4 regions of the Streptomyces sp. NPDC025651 genome follow, and region 1 is predicted to be linked to each of the others. Evidence: riboswitches for the same ligand, from Rfam matches in the RefSeq annotation. Region 1 holds a riboswitch; each other region holds the start of a gene.

Evidence for each region. Region 1 has a riboswitch for cobalamin ahead of ACZ4D5_RS00705 (ABC transporter substrate-binding protein). Riboswitches for the same ligand answer to the same signal wherever they lie in the genome.
Region 2: it holds a riboswitch for cobalamin, as region 1 does, so the genes downstream of both, ACZ4D5_RS07650 (cobalamin biosynthesis protein) here and ACZ4D5_RS00705 (ABC transporter substrate-binding protein) in region 1, are expected to answer to the same signal.
Region 3: it holds a riboswitch for cobalamin, as region 1 does, so the genes downstream of both, ACZ4D5_RS20345 (ribonucleoside-diphosphate reductase subunit alpha) here and ACZ4D5_RS00705 (ABC transporter substrate-binding protein) in region 1, are expected to answer to the same signal.
Region 4: it holds a riboswitch for cobalamin, as region 1 does, so the genes downstream of both, metE (5-methyltetrahydropteroyltriglutamate--homocysteine S-methyltransferase) here and ACZ4D5_RS00705 (ABC transporter substrate-binding protein) in region 1, are expected to answer to the same signal.

What each region holds. Positions count from the first base shown of each region.
Region 1 covers NZ_JBVHLZ010000001.1:172,936-177,379, reverse strand. The annotation lists gene ACZ4D5_RS00715 (ABC transporter ATP-binding protein) at 1-58, opposite strand, end outside; gene ACZ4D5_RS00710 (FecCD family ABC transporter permease) at 55-1,056, opposite strand; gene ACZ4D5_RS00705 (ABC transporter substrate-binding protein) at 1,176-2,147, opposite strand; cobalamin riboswitch at 2,192-2,350, opposite strand; gene ACZ4D5_RS00700 (M67 family metallopeptidase) at 2,360-2,782, opposite strand; gene ACZ4D5_RS00695 (amino acid permease) at 2,867-4,363, opposite strand.
Region 2 covers NZ_JBVHLZ010000001.1:1,640,427-1,644,870, reverse strand. The annotation lists gene ACZ4D5_RS07665 (lysozyme) at 1-530, shown strand, start outside; gene ACZ4D5_RS07660 (inorganic phosphate transporter) at 733-2,028, shown strand; gene ACZ4D5_RS07655 (hypothetical protein) at 2,041-2,265, shown strand; cobalamin riboswitch at 2,373-2,515, shown strand; gene ACZ4D5_RS07650 (cobalamin biosynthesis protein) at 2,624-3,565, shown strand; gene ACZ4D5_RS07645 (cobyric acid synthase) at 3,562-4,444, shown strand, end outside.
Region 3 covers NZ_JBVHLZ010000005.1:215,565-220,008, reverse strand. The annotation lists gene ACZ4D5_RS20355 (DUF3311 domain-containing protein) at 84-338, shown strand; gene mctP (monocarboxylate uptake permease MctP) at 335-1,963, shown strand; cobalamin riboswitch at 2,114-2,237, shown strand; gene ACZ4D5_RS20345 (ribonucleoside-diphosphate reductase subunit alpha) at 2,367-4,444, shown strand, end outside.
Region 4 covers NZ_JBVHLZ010000003.1:135,571-140,014, reverse strand. The annotation lists gene aceB (malate synthase A) at 1-728, shown strand, start outside; gene ACZ4D5_RS12865 (3-hydroxybutyryl-CoA dehydrogenase) at 725-1,594, shown strand; cobalamin riboswitch at 1,643-1,864, shown strand; gene metE (5-methyltetrahydropteroyltriglutamate--homocysteine S-methyltransferase) at 2,031-4,361, shown strand; gene ACZ4D5_RS12855 (DUF5937 family protein) at 4,412-4,444, opposite strand, start outside.

The DNA.
Region 1 (4,444 bases):
TCTCGTACGAGAGGCCTTCCGTACGCAGCTCTCCGGCGGGGCCTGGAGGGTTGTTCATGCCGGTACTCCTTCGTTGCGCCGCCGCAGCAGCCACAGGAAGAACGGGCCGCCGGTCAGCGCGGTGAGCACGCCGACCGGGATGTCCTGGGGCGCTGCGACCGTGCGCGCCGCGATGTCCGCGACGACCAGGAACACCGCGCCCATCAGCGCCACCACGGGGAGCAGCGCGCGGTGCGCGGCGCCGACCAGCATGCGGGCGGCGTGCGGCACCATCAGGCCGACGAAGCCGATGGCCCCGCTGTAGGCGACCAGGACGCCGGTCAGGAGCGAGGCCAGGACGAAGACGCCGGCGCGGAAGCGGGCCGTGTCAAGGCCGAGGACGGTGGCGCCCTCCTCCCCCGCGAGGAGCAGGTCGAGGGGGCGGGCCAGGGCCACCAGGAGGGCCGTGCCGACGACCAGGGCGGCGCAGGGCAGGGCGAGCATGTCCCAGCGGGCGCTGCCGAGGCCGCCGAGCGTCCAGTACATGACCTCCTTGAGGTGGTCCGCGCTGTCGGCGGTGACGAGGATGAGGCTGGTCAGCGCGGTCAGGATGTACGAGACGGCGACGCCGGACAGGATCAGGCGGCCGGTGGCGAATCCCCCGCCGCCTCTGGCCAGGGCGTAGACGAGGACCAGCGAGATGAGCGCGCCCACGAAGGCGGCGGCCGGGATCGTGACGGTGGTCGCGAGGCTCGCGCCGAGGCCGAAGACGCCGCCGAGCACGATCGCGACGACCGCGCCGACGGAGGCGCCCGAGGAGACGCCGAGCAGGAACGGGTCGGCCAGGGGGTTGCGGACGAGGGCCTGCAGGACGGTGCCGATGACGGCCAGTCCGGCCCCCACTGTCGCCCCGAGGATGATCCTCGGGAGCCTCACGTCCAGGACGATGGTTCTGAACGGGGAGGCTTCCGCCCGCCCCGTGAGGATCTCGATGACCTGGCCCGGGGGGATGTGGACGGAGCCCAGGGCGAGGCCTGCGATCGTCGCCGCGGCGAGGGCCGCGGCCAGTACGGTCAGGGTGAAGAGGCGGCGCCCCTTCGGGCTCGGTCGATCGCCCTTCGGGCTCGTCCTCGATCGCCGGACGGGCTTGATATTGCCGGGCTGGTTCTTTCGGCCGGCAGCCTCGATCGACTGGCTCACAGCTGCGCCGCCAGCTTCCTCACCGCCTCCGGCGCTCGTACCCCTGTGACCGTGTCCGAGAGCGGCAGGACCGCGAAGCGCTTGTTCTTGACGGCCGGGACGTCCTTGAGGGCCGGGTCGTCGAGGAGGCGCTTCTTCTTCTGGGCGACCGACGTCGCGCCGTAGTCGAGGATCAGGACGACGTCGGGCCTGCGCTCCACCACCGACTCCCAGGAGGCGTCGCTGAAGGACTTGTCCACGTCGGCGAAGACGTTGCGGCCGCCCGCCCGCTTGATGATGTCGTTGCCGATGCCGCGGCCGCCCGCCGTGAACGCGGACTTGTCGCCGCTGTCGTAGACGAAGACGGAGAGCGGCTTCCTGCCCTTGGACTTCTCGGCGGTGGCGGCCAGTTCGCGCTCGGCGCTCTTGACCCACTTGTCCGCGCGGGCCCGCACCCCGAAGGTGGAGCCGACCTCGCGGACCTCGCGGTAGACGTCCTCCATGGAGACGGGGTCCTTGGCGCAGCCCTCGACGTTCAGGCGGCTCTCGATGCCGGACTTGGCGAGTGCGGAGCGGCTGCGGCCGTCGCCCGCGAGGAAGGCGCTCGCGTAACCGCCGTACACGTAGTCGGGGTTGACGGAGAGCAGCTTCTCGTAGGAGGGGTACTCCTTGGCGATCACCGGGACGGACTTGTACGCCTTCTCGTACTCCGGCAGGACCTTGTCGTCGAGGTAGGCGGTCCCGGCCATCCGGTCCTGGAGGCCGAGTTCCAGCATCACTTCGGTGGCGTGCTGGTTCATGGTGACGGCGCGCTCGGGAGGTGCGTCGTACGTCGTCTTCACGCCGCAGTTGGTGACGGTGTACGGGAACCCGGCCGTCCTGGCCGCGGGCTTGTCGTCGCCTCCGGCCCCCGATGACGAGCACGCGGCGAGCGGGACGAGCAGGGTGGCCGCGGCGAGCGCGCGTATGCCGGTGTGGCGGCGGGACATGGCTGGACTGCCTCCTCCAGGGGATTTCCGCGTCCCCTGCGTTGCGTGGAGCAAGGCGGCAGGTCAGTTCCTGACTCCCCCGCCCCGGAGTGGGGTCTCCCCTGCTCGAGCGGAGTCGAGAGCTCGGGGAAAGGCGGGGTCACAGTGGCGGGACCGTGCCGGGTTCGCACCGGCTTCCTGGCTCCTGCCGCCTCAATGGTGTGTGTCGGGACTCAGTATGCCTCTACGACCTGCACGTCTTCCTCGGTGACCTCGCCGTCCACGATGCGGAACGAGCGGAACTGGAAGGGGCCCGCGCCGTCGGTGTCCGCGGTGGAGACCAGGACGTAGTGCGCGCCCGGCTCGTTGGCGTACGTGATGTCGGTGCGCGAGGGGTACGCCTCGGTCGCGGTGTGCGAGTGGTAGACGATCACCGGCTCCTCGTCGCGGTCGTCCATCTCGCGGTAGAGCTTGAGCAGGTCACCCGAGTCGAACTCGTAGAACGTGGGCGAGCGCGCGGCGTTCAGCATCGGGATGAACCGCTCGGGGCGGCCGGTGCCCTCCGGGCCCGCGACCACGCCGCAGGCCTCGTCGGGGTGGTCCTGGCGCGCGTGCGCGACGATCTGGTCGTGGAGGGCCTGGGTGATGGTCAGCATGGCAGTCAGGATAAGCAGAGGGGCCCCCGCGTACCGAAGTGTGGTACGCGGGGGCCCGAATGCTGGACGGGACCTTGGGGAGCCTCAGTCCTTGGTGAGGGAATCGGCGCCGGAGACGCCGACCTTGCGCCTGTTGAAGGCCGCGGCCTCCGGGTTGCGGCGCTTGAGGATCAGGTAGGCGACCGTCAGGATCGCGGCCCAGACCGGAGCGGCGTACAGCGAGATCCGCGCGTCCTTGTCGACGCCCATCATCACGATGACCATGCCGATGAAGGCGAGCGCGAACCAGCTGGTGAACGGGGCGCCCGGGGCACGGAAGGTGGACTGCGGCAGCTCGCCGCGGTCGGCCTTGCGGCGGTAGCGGATCTGGCAGCACAGGATCATGATCCAGGCCCACATGCCGGAGATGGTCGCGAAGGAGACGACGTAGTTGAACGCCTCGCCCGGCCACTGGTAGTTGATCCAGACGCCGAACAGCATGAAGCCGGCGGAGACCGCGGTGCCGACCAGCGGCAGGCCGTTCTTCGTGAGCTTGGTGAAGAACTTGGGGCCCTGGCCGTTCATCGCCAGGTCGCGCAGCATGCGGCCGGTGGAGTACATGCCGGAGTTGCAGGAGGAGAGCGCGGCGGTGAGCACCACGAAGTTCACGATGGCGGCGCCGACGCCGAGGCCCATCTCCTCGAAGGCCTTCACGAACGGCGAGACGCCGGGCTTGAAGGAGGTCCACGGGACGACCGACAGGATCATGATCAGCGCGCCGACGTAGAAGACGGCGATGCGCCACGGCACGGTGTTGATGGCCTTGGGCAGAACGGTCTTCGGGTCCTTGGACTCGCCCGCGGTGACGCCGACGAGCTCGACGGCGAGGAAGGCGAACATCACGATCTGCAGGGTCATCAGCGTGGAGCCGATGCCGTTCGGGAAGAACCCGCCCTGGTTCCACAGGTGGGCGACGGTCGCGGTGTCACCGGCGTCGGAGAAGCCGATGGTGAGGATGCCGACGCAGATCAGGATCATGCCGATGATGGCGGTGACCTTGACCATCGAGAACCAGAACTCCAGCTCGCCGAAGAGCTTCACGGAGATGAGGTTCGCGCCGAACAGGATGACCGTGAACACCAGGGCATAGGCCCATTGCGGGAACGAGTCGTGTGTCCAGTACTGCATGTACTGGGCGGCCGCGGTGACTTCGGTGATGCCGGTGACGACCCAGAAGAGCCAGTACGTCCAGCCGGTCACGAATCCGAAGAACGGGCCCATGAACTCGCGCGCGTACTCCGAGAAGGAGCCGGACACGGGGCGGTACATGAGGAGCTCGCCGAGCGCCCGCATGATGAAGAAGATGACGAGGCCCGCGATGGCGTACGCCAGGATGAGGCTCGGTCCGGCCTTGTGGATGGCCTTGCCCGCGCCGAGGAACAGGCCGGTGCCGATGGCACCGCCGATCGCGATCATCTGGATCTGCCGGGCACCGAGTCCTCGCTGGTACCCCTCGCCCTCGCCGGACGGGCCGGCGGCGGCCTGCACGGCACCATTGCCGTCGTGCCCGTCGTGCTGCTCTTCGACCTGCACTGAGGTCATGGTGACGCCTTTCTCCATGCTGATCCGCGCCCGCACATCTGCGTTGGTGGCTGCGGATCAGGTCCTGATCCCCCCGGATAT
Region 2 (4,444 bases), 1.5 Mb from region 1:
AGTCGCACACCTACCGCAACCCCTACTTCACCCAGCAGTACAACGGCTCCCGCGACGCCGGCCTGATCCGCGGCGCGTACCACTTCGCGCTGCCGCACAAGTCCTCCGGCAGGACTCAGGCCGCGTACTTCATGAACCACGGGGGCCGCTGGAGCGCCGACGGCCGGACGCTGCCGCCCGCGCTGGACATCGAGCACAACCCGTACGGCAAGAAGAAGTGCTACGGGCTCGGCAGGACCAGGATGGTCAACTGGATCCAGTCCTTCAGCAACGAGGTCAAGCGGCAGACGGGCCGCCGCCCGGTGATCTACACGACCACCAAGTGGTGGAACGACTGCACCGGCGGCAGCCGGGCCTTCGCGTCGAACCACGCCCTGTGGCTCGCGCGCTGGTCGTCGTCGACCGGGTCGCTGCCCAGGGGCTGGTCGTACTGGACGTTCTGGCAGTACGACAACGGCGGCGGACTGCCGGGTGACCAGAATCTCTTCAACGGCTCGACGAACCAGTTGAAGCGGTTCGCCCGGGGGTAGGCGCAGCAGGGCGGAGGCCGACACTCCGCCCAGATTCCGGGCCCCGCGCCGTCACTCCGTACGATCTTCGTCAGGCACCTGATGAATGCGGAGTGACGGCGCTCCGCTTCGGGTCACTGCACGGCCCGACCCAGTTCACTTTCCGTTCACCCAGGTTGCCTACGTTCCACATGCCACTGACGTCCAACAGAAGCCTGGGTAAATGGAACACATCACGCTTCTCCTCGGGATCGTGATCGTTACCGCTCTCGTGTTCGATTTCACGAACGGTTTCCACGACACTGCCAACGCGATGGCGACGACCATCTCGACCGGCGCTCTGAAGCCCAAGACGGCGGTGGCCATGTCCGCCGTGCTCAACCTCGTCGGCGCCTTCCTCTCCGTCGAAGTCGCCAAGACGATCTCCGGCGGCATCGTCAACGAGGACGGCCTCAAGACAGAGGTCATCTTCGCCGCGCTCGTCGGCGCGATCCTCTGGAATCTGCTGACCTGGCTGGTGGGCCTGCCCTCCAGCTCCTCCCACGCTCTCTTCGGCGGCCTCATCGGCGCCGCGGTCATGTCGATGGGCTGGTCGTCGATCAACGGCGGCACGGTCGTCACCAAGGTCCTGCTGCCCGCCATAGCGGCGCCCCTCGTGGCGGGTCTCGCCGCGATGCTGGCCACGCGCCTGACGTACCGCATCGGCCGCAACACCGACACCAAGGCGACCGCCAAGGGCTACCGCGCGGGCCAGATCGCCTCCGCGGGCCTCGTCTCGCTCGCCCACGGCACGAACGACGCGCAGAAGACCATGGGCATCATCACGCTCGCCCTGGTCACCGGCGGTGTCCTCAACCCCGGCGCGAACCCCCCGATGTGGGTCATCGTCTCGGCCGGCGTGGCCATCGCGCTCGGCACCTACCTCGGCGGCTGGCGCATCATCCGCACCATGGGCAAGGGCCTCACCGACCTCCAGCCGCAGCAGGGCTTCGCCGCCCAGACCAGCGCCGCGACGGTCATCCTGGCCTCCTCGCACCTGGGCTTCTCGCTCTCCACCACCCAGTCCTGCTCCGGCGCCGTGATGGGCGCGGGCCTCGGCCGCAAGGGCGGCGTCGTCCGCTGGTCGACCGCGACCCGGATGTTCGTGGCGTGGGGCCTGACCCTGCCGGCCGCCGGTCTGGTCGGCGCGGGCGCCGAGTTCCTCACCAAGCAGGGCTCCTGGGGCATCGCGGTCACCGCCGCGATCCTGGTCGGCGGCTCGGCCGTGATCTGGGCGCTCTCGCGGCGCAACGCGATCGACCACACCAACGTCACCGACGACGAGATCCGCCACGACGACACCAAGGGCGCCGAGCCCGCGGGCGTCGTGACCACCGCCATCGCCGCCGTGACGCCGCCCCCGGCGGGCGCGATGGCGACCGCGGGCGCCGCCTCCGACGACCCGGTCAAGGCCGCCACGGCCCCGACCACGACCACGACCGGCGCCATGGCGGACCCCGCCAGGCCCGCGACGGTGTAAGGACAGATCAGCATGAGCATCGACTGGGCAGCTCTCGGCTCCGTCTTCGGAGTCAGCCTCGCGGTGACGGTGGCCCTGGTGGGCCTGTTCACCCTCGGCATCGTCGGCCTCTCGAAGCAGGAGACGGCGTCGGCCTCCGGCGGCGGCTCCGCGGCCCTGGCCCGCACCGGCGCGTACGCCTGCTTCGCGCTGTGCGCGGCGGCCGTCGCGTACGGGATCTATCTGATCGTCGCCTGACGACCGGAGTCTTCGGTGGGGCGCGGGGCGTGCGAACGCCTCGCGCCCCACTGCCGTGTGTGGGGCTCCGCACACTCTCCCGCCGCAGGTCAACGGCGAGTTGACGGGCGTTCGCGGGGCGTGGTGGACTGCCGGGGCCAACTACGGCGGCAGAAGAGGAAGCCGGTGCGAATCCGGCGCGGTCCCGCCACTGTCATCGGGGAGACGCTCCCCGCAAGCCAGGAACTCTCGCCGCCGCATCACGTCGAACCAGGGCGCGGACACCCTGAGTGAGGACACATCGCCATGCTCGGCCGCCCGGTGCCGTTCCCCTTCCTGAGTACGAGTTCTCTCCTCAGTACGGCTGCGGGCTGAGCCCATGAGTGCCGATCGCGACTTCGCGTACGGCGCCGCCGTCGGCCTCATCGGCGACCTGCTGCTCGGCGATCCCCGCCGGGGACATCCGGTCGCCGCGTTCGGGCGTGCGGCGGGTGCCGTCGAGCGGGTGCTGTGGCGCGACCACCGCGGGTGGGGCGCGCTGCACGCCGTGGTGTGTGCCGGGGGTGCGGCGGGTGCCGCCGCCCTCGCTTCTTCTCTCGTACGCCGCTCACGTGCCGGATCCGTCGCGCTGACCGCCGCCGCGACCTGGGCCGTGGTCGGCGGGACCTCGCTCGGGCGTGAGGCGCGGGCCATCGGCGGCGCCCTCGAGGCCGGGGACGTCGAGGTCGCGCGGGAGCGGCTGCCGCATCTGTGCGGGCGGGATCCTCAGGCGCTCGACGCGGACGGGATCGCGCGGGCCGTGGTCGAGTCCGTCGCCGAGAACACGTCCGACGCCGTGGTGGGGGCGCTGGTGTGGGGGGCCGTCGGCGGGGTGCCGGGACTCGTCGCCTTCCGCGCCGTCAACACGCTCGACGCGATGGTCGGACACAAGTCGCCCAAGTACCGGCGGTACGGGTGGGCTTCCGCCCGCGCCGACGACGTCTTGGGGTGGCCGGGGGCGCGGCTCACCGCCGTGCTGGCCGTTCTCGCGGGGGATTCGCCCTCGGGGGCGGTGCGGGCCTGGCGTGCGGATGCGCACAAGCACCCCAGCCCCAACGCGGGGCCCGTCGAGGCGTCCTTCGCGGGGGCGTTGGGCGTACGGCTGGGTGGGACCCTCTCGTACGCGGGGCGGGTGGAGCATCGCCCCGTCCTCAACGGCGCCTTGGGACGGGACGTACGGGTCGGGGACATCGAGCGGGCCGTGCGGCTCTCTCGGCGGGTCGGCTGGCTGGCGCTGGGGGTCGCGGTGGCGGCCGCCCGGCGGAAACGGAGAGACGCATGAGTGGCGGACTTCTGGTCGCCGGGACCACCTCTGACGCCGGGAAGAGTGTGGTCACCGCCGGCATCTGCCGGTGGCTGGCCCGCAAGGGTGTGTCCGTCGCGCCGTTCAAGGCGCAGAACATGTCCCTCAACTCCTTCGTCACGCGCGAAGGGGCCGAGATCGGGCGGGCGCAGGCCATGCAGGCGCAGGCCGCCCGCGTCGAGCCGAGCGCGCTGATGAATCCCGTGCTGCTCAAGCCGGGCAGCGACCGGTCGAGTCAGGTCGTGCTCATGGGCAAGCCCGTGGGCGAGATGAGCGCGCGCGGGTACCACGGGGGGCGCCAGGCGGCGCTGCTCGACACCGTCGTGGGATGCCTGGAGGAGCTTCGGGGCAGCTATGACGCCGTGATCTGTGAGGGCGCGGGCAGTCCCGCCGAGATCAATCTGCGGCGTACCGACATCGTGAACATGGGGATCGCGCGCGCCGCCCGCTTCCCCGTGCTCGTGGTCGGGGACATCGACCGGGGTGGGGTCTTCGCCTCGTTCTTCGGGACGACCGCGCTGCTCGCCGCCGAGGACCAGGAGCTGGTCGCCGGGTACCTGGTGAACAAGTTCCGGGGCGACGTGTCGCTGCTCGAACCCGGGCTCGACATGCTGCACGGCCTCACCGGGCGGCGCACGTTCGGCGTGCTGCCGTTCCAGCACGGCCTCGGCATCGACGAGGAGGACGGGCTGCGGGTGTCCCTGCGGGGCGCCGTGCGGGAGTCCGTCGTCGCGCCCCCGGTCGGCGAGGACGTGCTGCGGGTCGCCGTGTGCGCCGTACCCCTGATGTCCAACTTCACGGACGTGGACGCGCTGGCCGCCGAGCCGGGTGTCGTCGTGCGGTTCGTGGACCGGGCCG
Region 3 (4,444 bases), on a different contig from region 1:
GGACAGGGGTTCCAAACCGCGAGACCGTGGCTTAGATTTCCCGCACGTTAAGCATGGGATGAGTGAGGGAACGGAGCCGCGATATGTCAGATGCGCCTGAAGTGAACAGACCGGTGGTCACGCCGGTCCGTGTGGTCATCGCAGCCTGCCTTGTCGCACCCTTCGTGGCAATGCTCTGGGTGAGTTCGTACGCGAAGATCGAACCGACCTTCATAGGCATCCCGTTCTTCTACTGGTACCAGATGCTGTGGGTGCTCATCTCGACGGCGCTCACGATGACCGCCTACAAGCTGTGGCAGCGTGACCAGCGCGCCCGCAAGGAAGGTGCGCGGTCATGAACGACGGGGTCAACGGCGTCGCGCTCGGCGTCTTCATATTCTTCTTCGTCGCGGTCACCGTCATGGGCTTCCTCGCCGCCCGCTGGCGCAAGGCCGAGAACGACCAGAGCCTGGACGAATGGGGCCTGGGCGGACGGTCGTTCGGCACCTGGGTCACCTGGTTCCTGCTCGGCGGCGACCTCTACACCGCGTACACCTTCGTGGCCGTCCCCGCGGCCATCTACGCGGCGGGCGCGGCCGGCTTCTTCGCCGTGCCGTACACGATCCTCGTCTACCCGCTGATCTTCACCTTCCTGCCGCGCCTGTGGTCGGTCTCGCACAAGCACGGCTACGTGACCACCTCCGACTTCGTGCGCGGGCGCTTCGGCTCCAAGGGGCTCTCCCTCGCGGTCGCGGTCACCGGCATCCTCGCCACGATGCCCTACATCGCGCTCCAACTGGTCGGCATCCAGGCCGTCCTGGACGTCATGGGCATCGGCGGCGGCCCCGACACCAACTGGTTCATCAAGGACCTGCCGCTGCTGATCGCGTTCGCCGTGCTTGCCGCGTACACGTACTCGTCGGGCCTGCGCGCGCCCGCCCTGATCGCGTTCGTGAAGGACGGCCTGATCTATCTCGTCATCGCCGTCGCGATCATCTACATCCCGATCAAGCTGGGCGGCTTCGACGACATCTTCGCCAAGGCGGGCGAGGCGTTCGGCGTGGTCAACGAGGACACCGGCAAGCCGCGCGGCGCCCTCGCGCCGCCCGAGGCCGGGCAGTGGACGTACGCGACGCTCGCGCTCGGCTCGGCCCTCGCGCTGTTCATGTACCCGCACTCGATCACCGCGACGCTCTCCTCGAAGAACCGCAACGTGATCCGCCGCAACACCACGATCCTGCCGCTGTACTCGCTGATGCTGGGCCTGCTCGCGCTGCTCGGCTTCATGGCGATCGCGGCCGGGGTCAAGGTCGACAACGGCCAGCTGGCGATCCCGCAGCTCTTCGAGGACATGTTCCCCGACTGGTTCACGGGCGTGGCCTTCGCCGCGATCGGCATCGGCGCGCTCGTGCCCGCCGCCATCATGTCCATCGCGGCCGCGAACCTGTTCACCCGCAACATTTACAAGGACTTCATCAAGCCCGACGCGACGCCCGAGCAGGAGACCAAGATCTCCAAGCTGGTCTCGCTGATGGTGAAGGTGGGCGCCCTCGTCTTCGTCCTCGGCATGGACAAGACGGTCGCGATCAACTTCCAGCTCCTGGGCGGCATCTGGATCCTGCAGACGATGCCCGCGCTGGTCGGCGGCCTGTTCACCCGGTGGTTCCACCGCTGGGCGCTGCTCGCCGGATGGGCGGTCGGCATGGTCTACGGCACACTGGCCGCGTACGGCGTCGCCTCGCCCACGCAGAAGCACTTCGGCGGCTCCTCCGACACCATCCCCGGCATCGGTGAGATCGGCTACATCGGCCTGACCGCGTTCGTCCTGAACGTGATCGTGACGGTGGTCCTCACCTTCGTCCTGAAGGCGCTGAAGGCCCCCGAGGGCGTCGACGAGACCTCCCCCGAGGACTACACCGCGGACGCGGGCGACAAGGGCGTCTCGGTCGAGCTCCCCACGGTGGGCGCGGGCTCCGGCCACTGACCTCGCACCACCGCCGAAGGGCCGCCGGGAGGATCCGGCGGCCCTTCGCCGTGTGTACGGGAGTTGACGTTCCGTGGCCCGCACCGGGCGGGCGGCCCCTCGCGACCGACACAAGATGTGGGCCTGCTTCAGAAACCCGGCACAAGATGTATGCTCGTGCTCGCTGTCGTCGCAGGGGAATCCGGTGCAAGTCCGGAACTGTCCCGCAACGGTGTATGTGTACGTCTTTGTCGTACCCGCAAGTCCGAGGACCTGCCGACAGTGCGCCCGAGCCGCCCGGCCCGGGCGCCGACCGTCCGGGCCTCGTGGAATGGGCCGGTGGACGCGGTGAGCCGCCCTGCCCGGGTGCGCCCGTGTGTGCCGTCCCCCTCCCCAGGCCCAGAGCCGAGCGAGGGAGAGCCACGTGACCATCGCGCCTGCCGAACCTGCGTCAGCGAAGACCGCGCCGACCGACGAGGGTACCGACGGGCCAGGGACCGCGCTGCTGCGCACCCTGACCGACCTCACCGCCGACCTCCCCGACGCCGACCCGGGACGGGTCGCCGCCGCCGCGCTGCGCGGCCGGTCGGCGAACGCCGACGAGGCGGAGCTGCGGGAGCTCGCCACCGAGGCGGCCGCGGGGCTCATCTCCGAGGACCCGGCGTACTCGAAGCTCGCCGCGAGGCTCCTGTCGATCGGCATCCGCGAGGAGGCGGCCACGCAGGGCGTGCGCTCCTTCACCGACTCCATCGCGGTCGGCCACCGCGAGGGCCTGATCGCCGACCGCACCGCGTCCTTCGTGACCGAGCACGCGGCCCGCCTCGACGCCCTGGTGGACAACGCGCTCGCGGACGGCGCCGACTTCCGCTTCGGCTACTTCGGCCTGCGCACCCTGCACAGCCGCTACCTCCTGCGCCACCCGATCACCCGGCAGGTCATCGAGACCCCGCAGCACTTCATGCTGCGCGTGGCGAGCGGCCTCGCGGAGGACGGGAGCGCCCGCGCCGTGGACGAAGTCGCCGCGCTGTACGGCCTGATGAGCCGCCTGGACTACCTGCCGTCCTCGCCGACGCTGTTCAACTCCGGCACCCGGCACCCGCAGATGTCCTCCTGCTACCTCCTCGACTCCCCGCTGGACGAGCTCGACTCGATCTACGACCGCTACCACCAGGTCGCACGCCTGTCCAAGCACGCGGGCGGCATCGGGCTCTCGTACTCCCGCATCCGTTCCAGAGGCTCGCTGATCCGCGGCACGAACGGGCACTCCAACGGCATCGTGCCGTTCCTGAAGACCCTGGACGCCTCGGTCGCCGCCGTGAACCAGGGCGGGCGCCGCAAGGGCGCCGCCGCGGTCTACCTGGAGACCTGGCACTCCGACATCGAGGAGTTCCTGGAGCTGCGCGACAACACCGGTGAGGACGCGCGCCGCACCCACAACCTCAACCTGGCGCACTGGATCCCCGACGAGTTCATGCGCCGGGTCGCCGCCGACCAGGACTGGTCGCTGTTCTCGCCGGCCGACGTGCCCGAGCTCGTCGACCTGTGGGGCGAGGAGTTCGACGCCGCCTACCGCAGGGCCGAGGCCGCCGGGCTCGCCAAGAAGTCCATGCCGGCCCGCGACCTGTACGGCCGCATGATGCGCACCCTCGCGCAGACCGGCAACGGCTGGATGACCTTCAAGGACGCCGCCAACCGCACCGCCAACCAGACCGCGGAGCCCGGCCACACCGTCCACTCCTCCAACCTCTGCACGGAGATCCTGGAGGTGACGGACGACGGGGAGACGGCCGTCTGCAACCTCGGCTCGGTCAACCTCGGCGCCTTCGTGGTCGACGGGGACATCGACTGGGAGCGGCTCGACGAGACCGTCCGCACCGCGGTGACCTTCCTCGACCGCGTCGTGGACATCAACTTCTACCCGACCGAGCAGGCCGGGCGCTCCAACGCCAAGTGGCGTCCGGTGGGCCTGGGCGCCATGGGTCTGCAGGACGTCTTCTTCCAGCTGAAGCTGCCCTTCGACTCCCCCGAGGCCCGCGCCCTCTCGACGCGCATCGCCGAGCGCATCATGCTCGCGTCGTACGAGGCGTCCGCGGACCTCGCCGAGCGCAACGGCCCGCTGCCGGCCTGGGAGAAGACCCGCACCGCGCGCGGCGTCCTGCACCCCGACCACTACGGCGTCGAGCTGACCTGGCCGGAGCGCTGGGCGGCCCTGCGGGAGCGCATCGCCACCACCGGCATGCGCAACTCCCTGCTCCTCGCCATCGCGCCGACCGCCACCATCGCGTCCATCGCGGGTGTCTACGAGTGCATCGAGCCGCAGGTCTCCAACCTCTTCAAGCGCGAGACGCTGTCCGGCGAGTTCCTCCAGGTCAACTCCTACCTGGTGGAGGAGCTCAAGCGGCTCGGCGTGTGGGACGCGCAGACCCGTGAGGCGCTGCGCGAGTCCAACGGCTCGGTGCAGGGCTTCGGCTGGGTGCCCGAGGAGGTCCGCGCGCTGTACCG
Region 4 (4,444 bases), on a different contig from region 1:
ACCGCACCGACTTCCTGCTGCCGGACCGCGCCAAGGTCACCATGGCCGCGCCCTTCATGCGCGCCTACACCGAACTGCTCGTGCGCACCTGCCACCGGCGCGGCGCCCATGCCATCGGCGGCATGGCCGCCCACGTGCCGGGCAGGGACCCGGCCGTCAACGAGGCCGTGTTCGCGAAGGTGCGGCTCGACAAGGAGCGCGAGGCCGAGGACGGCTTCGACGGCTCCTGGGTCGCCCACCCCGGCCTGGTGCCCGTGTGCCGGGAGGTCTTCGACGCCGTCCTCGGCACGAGAGCCCACCAACTCGACCGGGGCAGGGACGACGTGGAGGTCACGGCCCAGGACCTGCTGTCGGTGCGGCGCGTCAGCGGGCCGCCGACCCCCGAGGGCGTGCGCGCCAACATCGCCGTTGCGCTCGGTTACTTCGCCGCCTGGCTGCGCGGGCAGGGCGCCGTCGCCCTGGACGGGCTGATGGAGGACGCGGCCACCGCGGAGATCGCCCGCGTGCAGGTCTGGCAGTGGCTGCGGCACCGCGTCATCGACCGCGAAACGGTACGGCGTCTGCTCGACGACGAGCTCGCCGCCCTGGGCGCCGCCTACCCGTGGGCGCCCCTCGACGACATCCGCGCGCTCTTCGAACACACCGCCCTCAGCGGCGAGTTGCCGCTGTTCTTCACCCCCGATGCCTACTCCCGGCACCTCGTGCGGCAGGCGGAGGCACCGGCATGAGCGAGAGCATTCGACGCGTCGGCGTGGTCGGCGGCGGGCAGATGGGCGCGGGCATAGCCGAGGTGTGCGCGCGAGCGGGCCTGGACACCGTGGTGTGCGAGGCGGACGCCGTGGCCGCCCTCGCGGCACGCGACCGGGTCGAGGCCTCCCTGGAGCGCGCCGTGCGGCGCGGCAAGCTGGCCGGGGACGCGGCGCGCGGCGCGCTCGCCCGCATGACGTTCACCGGCAGTCTGGAGGACCTGGCCGACCGCCAGCTGGTCGTCGAGGCCGTCGTGGAGAACCAGGACGCCAAGACCGAGGTCTTCGCCGCCCTCGACAAGATCGTCGAGGACCCGGAGGCGATCCTCGCGACCAACACCTCCTCGCTCCCCGTGATGCGGCTCGGCATGGCGACCACCCGCGCGGACCGGGTCGTGGGCCTGCACTTCTTCAACCCCGTGCCGGTGCTGCCGCTGGTGGAGCTCGTCACCTCCCTGCACACCGCGCCCGCAACGGCCCGCCGCGCCGAGGAGTTCGCCGCGGCGACGCTGGGCAAGAGCGTCATCCGCTCCCGCGACCGCTCGGGCTTCGTCGTCAACGCCCTGCTGATCCCGTACCTCCTGTCGGCGATCCGCATGGCGGAGTCCGGCTTCGCCACCGCCGAGGACATCGACACCGGCATGGAACTGGGCTGCGCCCACCCGCTGGGCCCGCTGAAGCTCGCGGACCTGATCGGCCTGGACACCGTCGTCTCGATCGCCGAATCGCTGTACGACGAGTTCCGCGAACCGCTGTACGCCCCGCCGCCACTGCTGCAACGGATGGTGGAGGCAGGGCTGTTGGGCCGGAAGTCGGGACGCGGATTCCATGCGTACGGCGAGGACTGACGTCGCGTACGCCACAAGCTGACGTCGTCACGTGCGGCGATGTCCGATAGGCTGATCCACGCAGCTGGTTCGCCCCGTCAGCCAGGCGGGAGGCGTCGCAAGAGGGAACCCGGTGGGAATCCGGGACTGCCCCGCAGCGGTGAGCGGGAACGACCGCCGTCATACGCACTGGGTCCGACAGACAGGACCTGGGAAGCGACGGCCACTAGGTGTCTCGTACGACGAGACGTGCCCGCGAGTCCGAAGACCTGCCAACTGCCCGTGCACGGACCACCCGTGCGCGGACATCCCGGTGACCTCGTGGGCGGGTCGGCGTACATATCAGGCGGACGACCGCGCCTTGCCGCGCGAGGCCGTACCCGCCCGGTTCGTCACCCCTTCGCGCTCTCGTCCCGTCGCCGGGATCTCAGGGATTCATCTCGCGAAGGAGATCTCCGTGACCGGCAAGACCGCAGCCGCGGCAGCACGGGCCACCGTGTACGGCTACCCCCGCCAGGGCCAGAACCGCGAACTGAAGAAGGCCGTCGAGGGCTACTGGAAGGGCCGCGTCACCGCCGACGCCCTCCGGACGACCGCCGCCGAACTCCGCGGCGCCAACTGGCGGCAGCTGGCCGAGGCCGGCATCCACGAAGTGCCCACCGGGGACTTCTCGTACTACGACCACGTCCTGGACACCACCGTCATGGTGGGCGCCGTCCCCGCGCGCCACCGCGCCGCCGTCGACACCGACGCCCTGGACGGCTACTTCGCCATGGCCCGCGGCACCCAGGACGTGGCGCCGCTGGAAATGACCAAGTGGTTCGACACCAACTACCACTACCTCGTCCCCGAGTTGGGCCCGGACACGGTGTTCACGGCCGACTCCACCAAGCAGGTCGCCGAGCTCAGGGAGGCCCTCGCCCTCGGCCTGGCCGCACGGCCCGTCCTGGTCGGCCCGGTCACCTACCTCCTGCTCGCCAAACCCGCCCCGGGCGTCGCCGCCGACTTCGACCCGCTCACCCTCCTGGACCGGATCCTGCCGGTGTACGCCGAGGTCCTCGCCGACCTGCGCGCGGCGGGCGCGGAGTGGGTCCAGCTGGACGAGCCCGCCCTCGTCCAGGACCGCACCCCGGCCGAACTGAACGCCGCCGCGCGCGCCTACCGCGACCTCGGCGCCCTCACCGACCGGTCGAAGCTGCTGGTGGCGACGTACTTCGGGCGGCTCGGCGACGCGCTGCCCGTCCTCGCCAAGGCTCCGGTCGAAGGCCTCGCTCTCGACTTCACCGAGGCCGGCACCGCCAACCTGGACGCCCTGGCCGAAGTCGGCGGACTCCCCGACAAGCGGCTGGTCGCCGGCGTGGTCAACGGCCGCAACATCTGGGTCAACGACCTGGAGAAGTCCCTGTCCACCCTCGGCACCCTGCTCGGCCTCGCCGACCGGGTCGACGTGTCGGCGTCCTGCTCCCTGCTGCACGTGCCCCTCGACGCCACGGCGGAGCGGGACATCGAGCCGCAGATCCTGCGCTGGCTCGCCTTCGCCCGCCAGAAGACCACCGAGATCGTCACCCTCGCCAAGGGCCTTGCCCAGGGCACCGACACGATCGCCGCCGAACTGGCCGCCAACCGCGCCGACCTGGCTTCGCGCGCCGGCTCGCCGATCACCCGCGACCCCGCCGTGCGGGACCGCGCCGCCGCCGTCACCGAAGGCGACGCCCGCCGCTCCCAGCCGTACGCCGAACGGGCCGCGGCCCAGCGGGCCCACCTCGGCCTGCCCCTGCTGCCGACCACGACCATCGGGTCCTTCCCGCAGACCGGCGAACTGCGCACCGCCCGCGCCGACCTGCGCGCGGGCCGGATCGACACGGCCGGCTACGAGGAGCGCATCAGGGCCGAGATCCAGGAGGTGATCTCCTTCCAGGAGAAGGCCGGTCTGGACGTCCTCGTGCACGGCGAGGCCGAACGCAACGACATGGTCCAGTACTTCGCCGAACAGCTCACCGGCTACCTCGCCACGCAGCACGGCTGGGTCCAGTCCTACGGCACGCGCTACGTCCGCCCGCCGATCCTCGCGGGCGACATCTCCCGCCCGGAGCCCATGACGGTGCGCTGGACGACGTACGCCCAGTCCCTGACGGGCCGCCCGGTCAAGGGCATGCTCACCGGTCCCGTCACCATGCTCGCTTGGTCCTTCGTCCGCGACGACCAGCCGCTCGGCGACACCGCGCGCCAGGTCGCCCTCGCCCTGCGCGACGAGGTGAACGACCTGGAGGCGTCCGGGAGTTCGGTGATCCAGGTCGACGAGCCCGCCCTGCGCGAGACGCTGCCGCTGCGGGCTGCCGATCGCCCGGCCTATCTGGCGTGGGCCACGGAGGCCTTCCGGCTCAGCACCGGCGGCGTACGCCCGGACACACAGATCCACACCCACATGTGTTACGCCGAGTTCGGGGACATCGTCCAGGCCATCGACGACCTCGACGCCGACGTGATCAGCCTGGAGGCGGCCCGCTCCCACATGCAGGTCGCCCGTGAACTGGCCGCACACGGCTACCCGCGCGAGGCGGGACCCGGCGTCTACGACATCCACTCCCCACGCGTGCCGAGCGCGCGGGAAGCGGCCGAACTGCTGCGCGCGGGCCTGAAGGCGATCCCCGCCGAACGGCTGTGGGTGAACCCCGACTGCGGCCTGAAGACCCGCGGCTGGCCCGAGACCAGCGCCTCGCTGGAGAGCCTGGTCACGGCCGCCCGCACGGTCCGTGAGGAACTGGGTGCCGGGGAGCGGGTGAAGTAGGCCCGCGGCCGAGCCGTTCGCCCCGGCGGGGGCACTGGCGGCCGTACCGCTCAGCGCAGTACGGCCGCCAGCAGGTCGGCCCC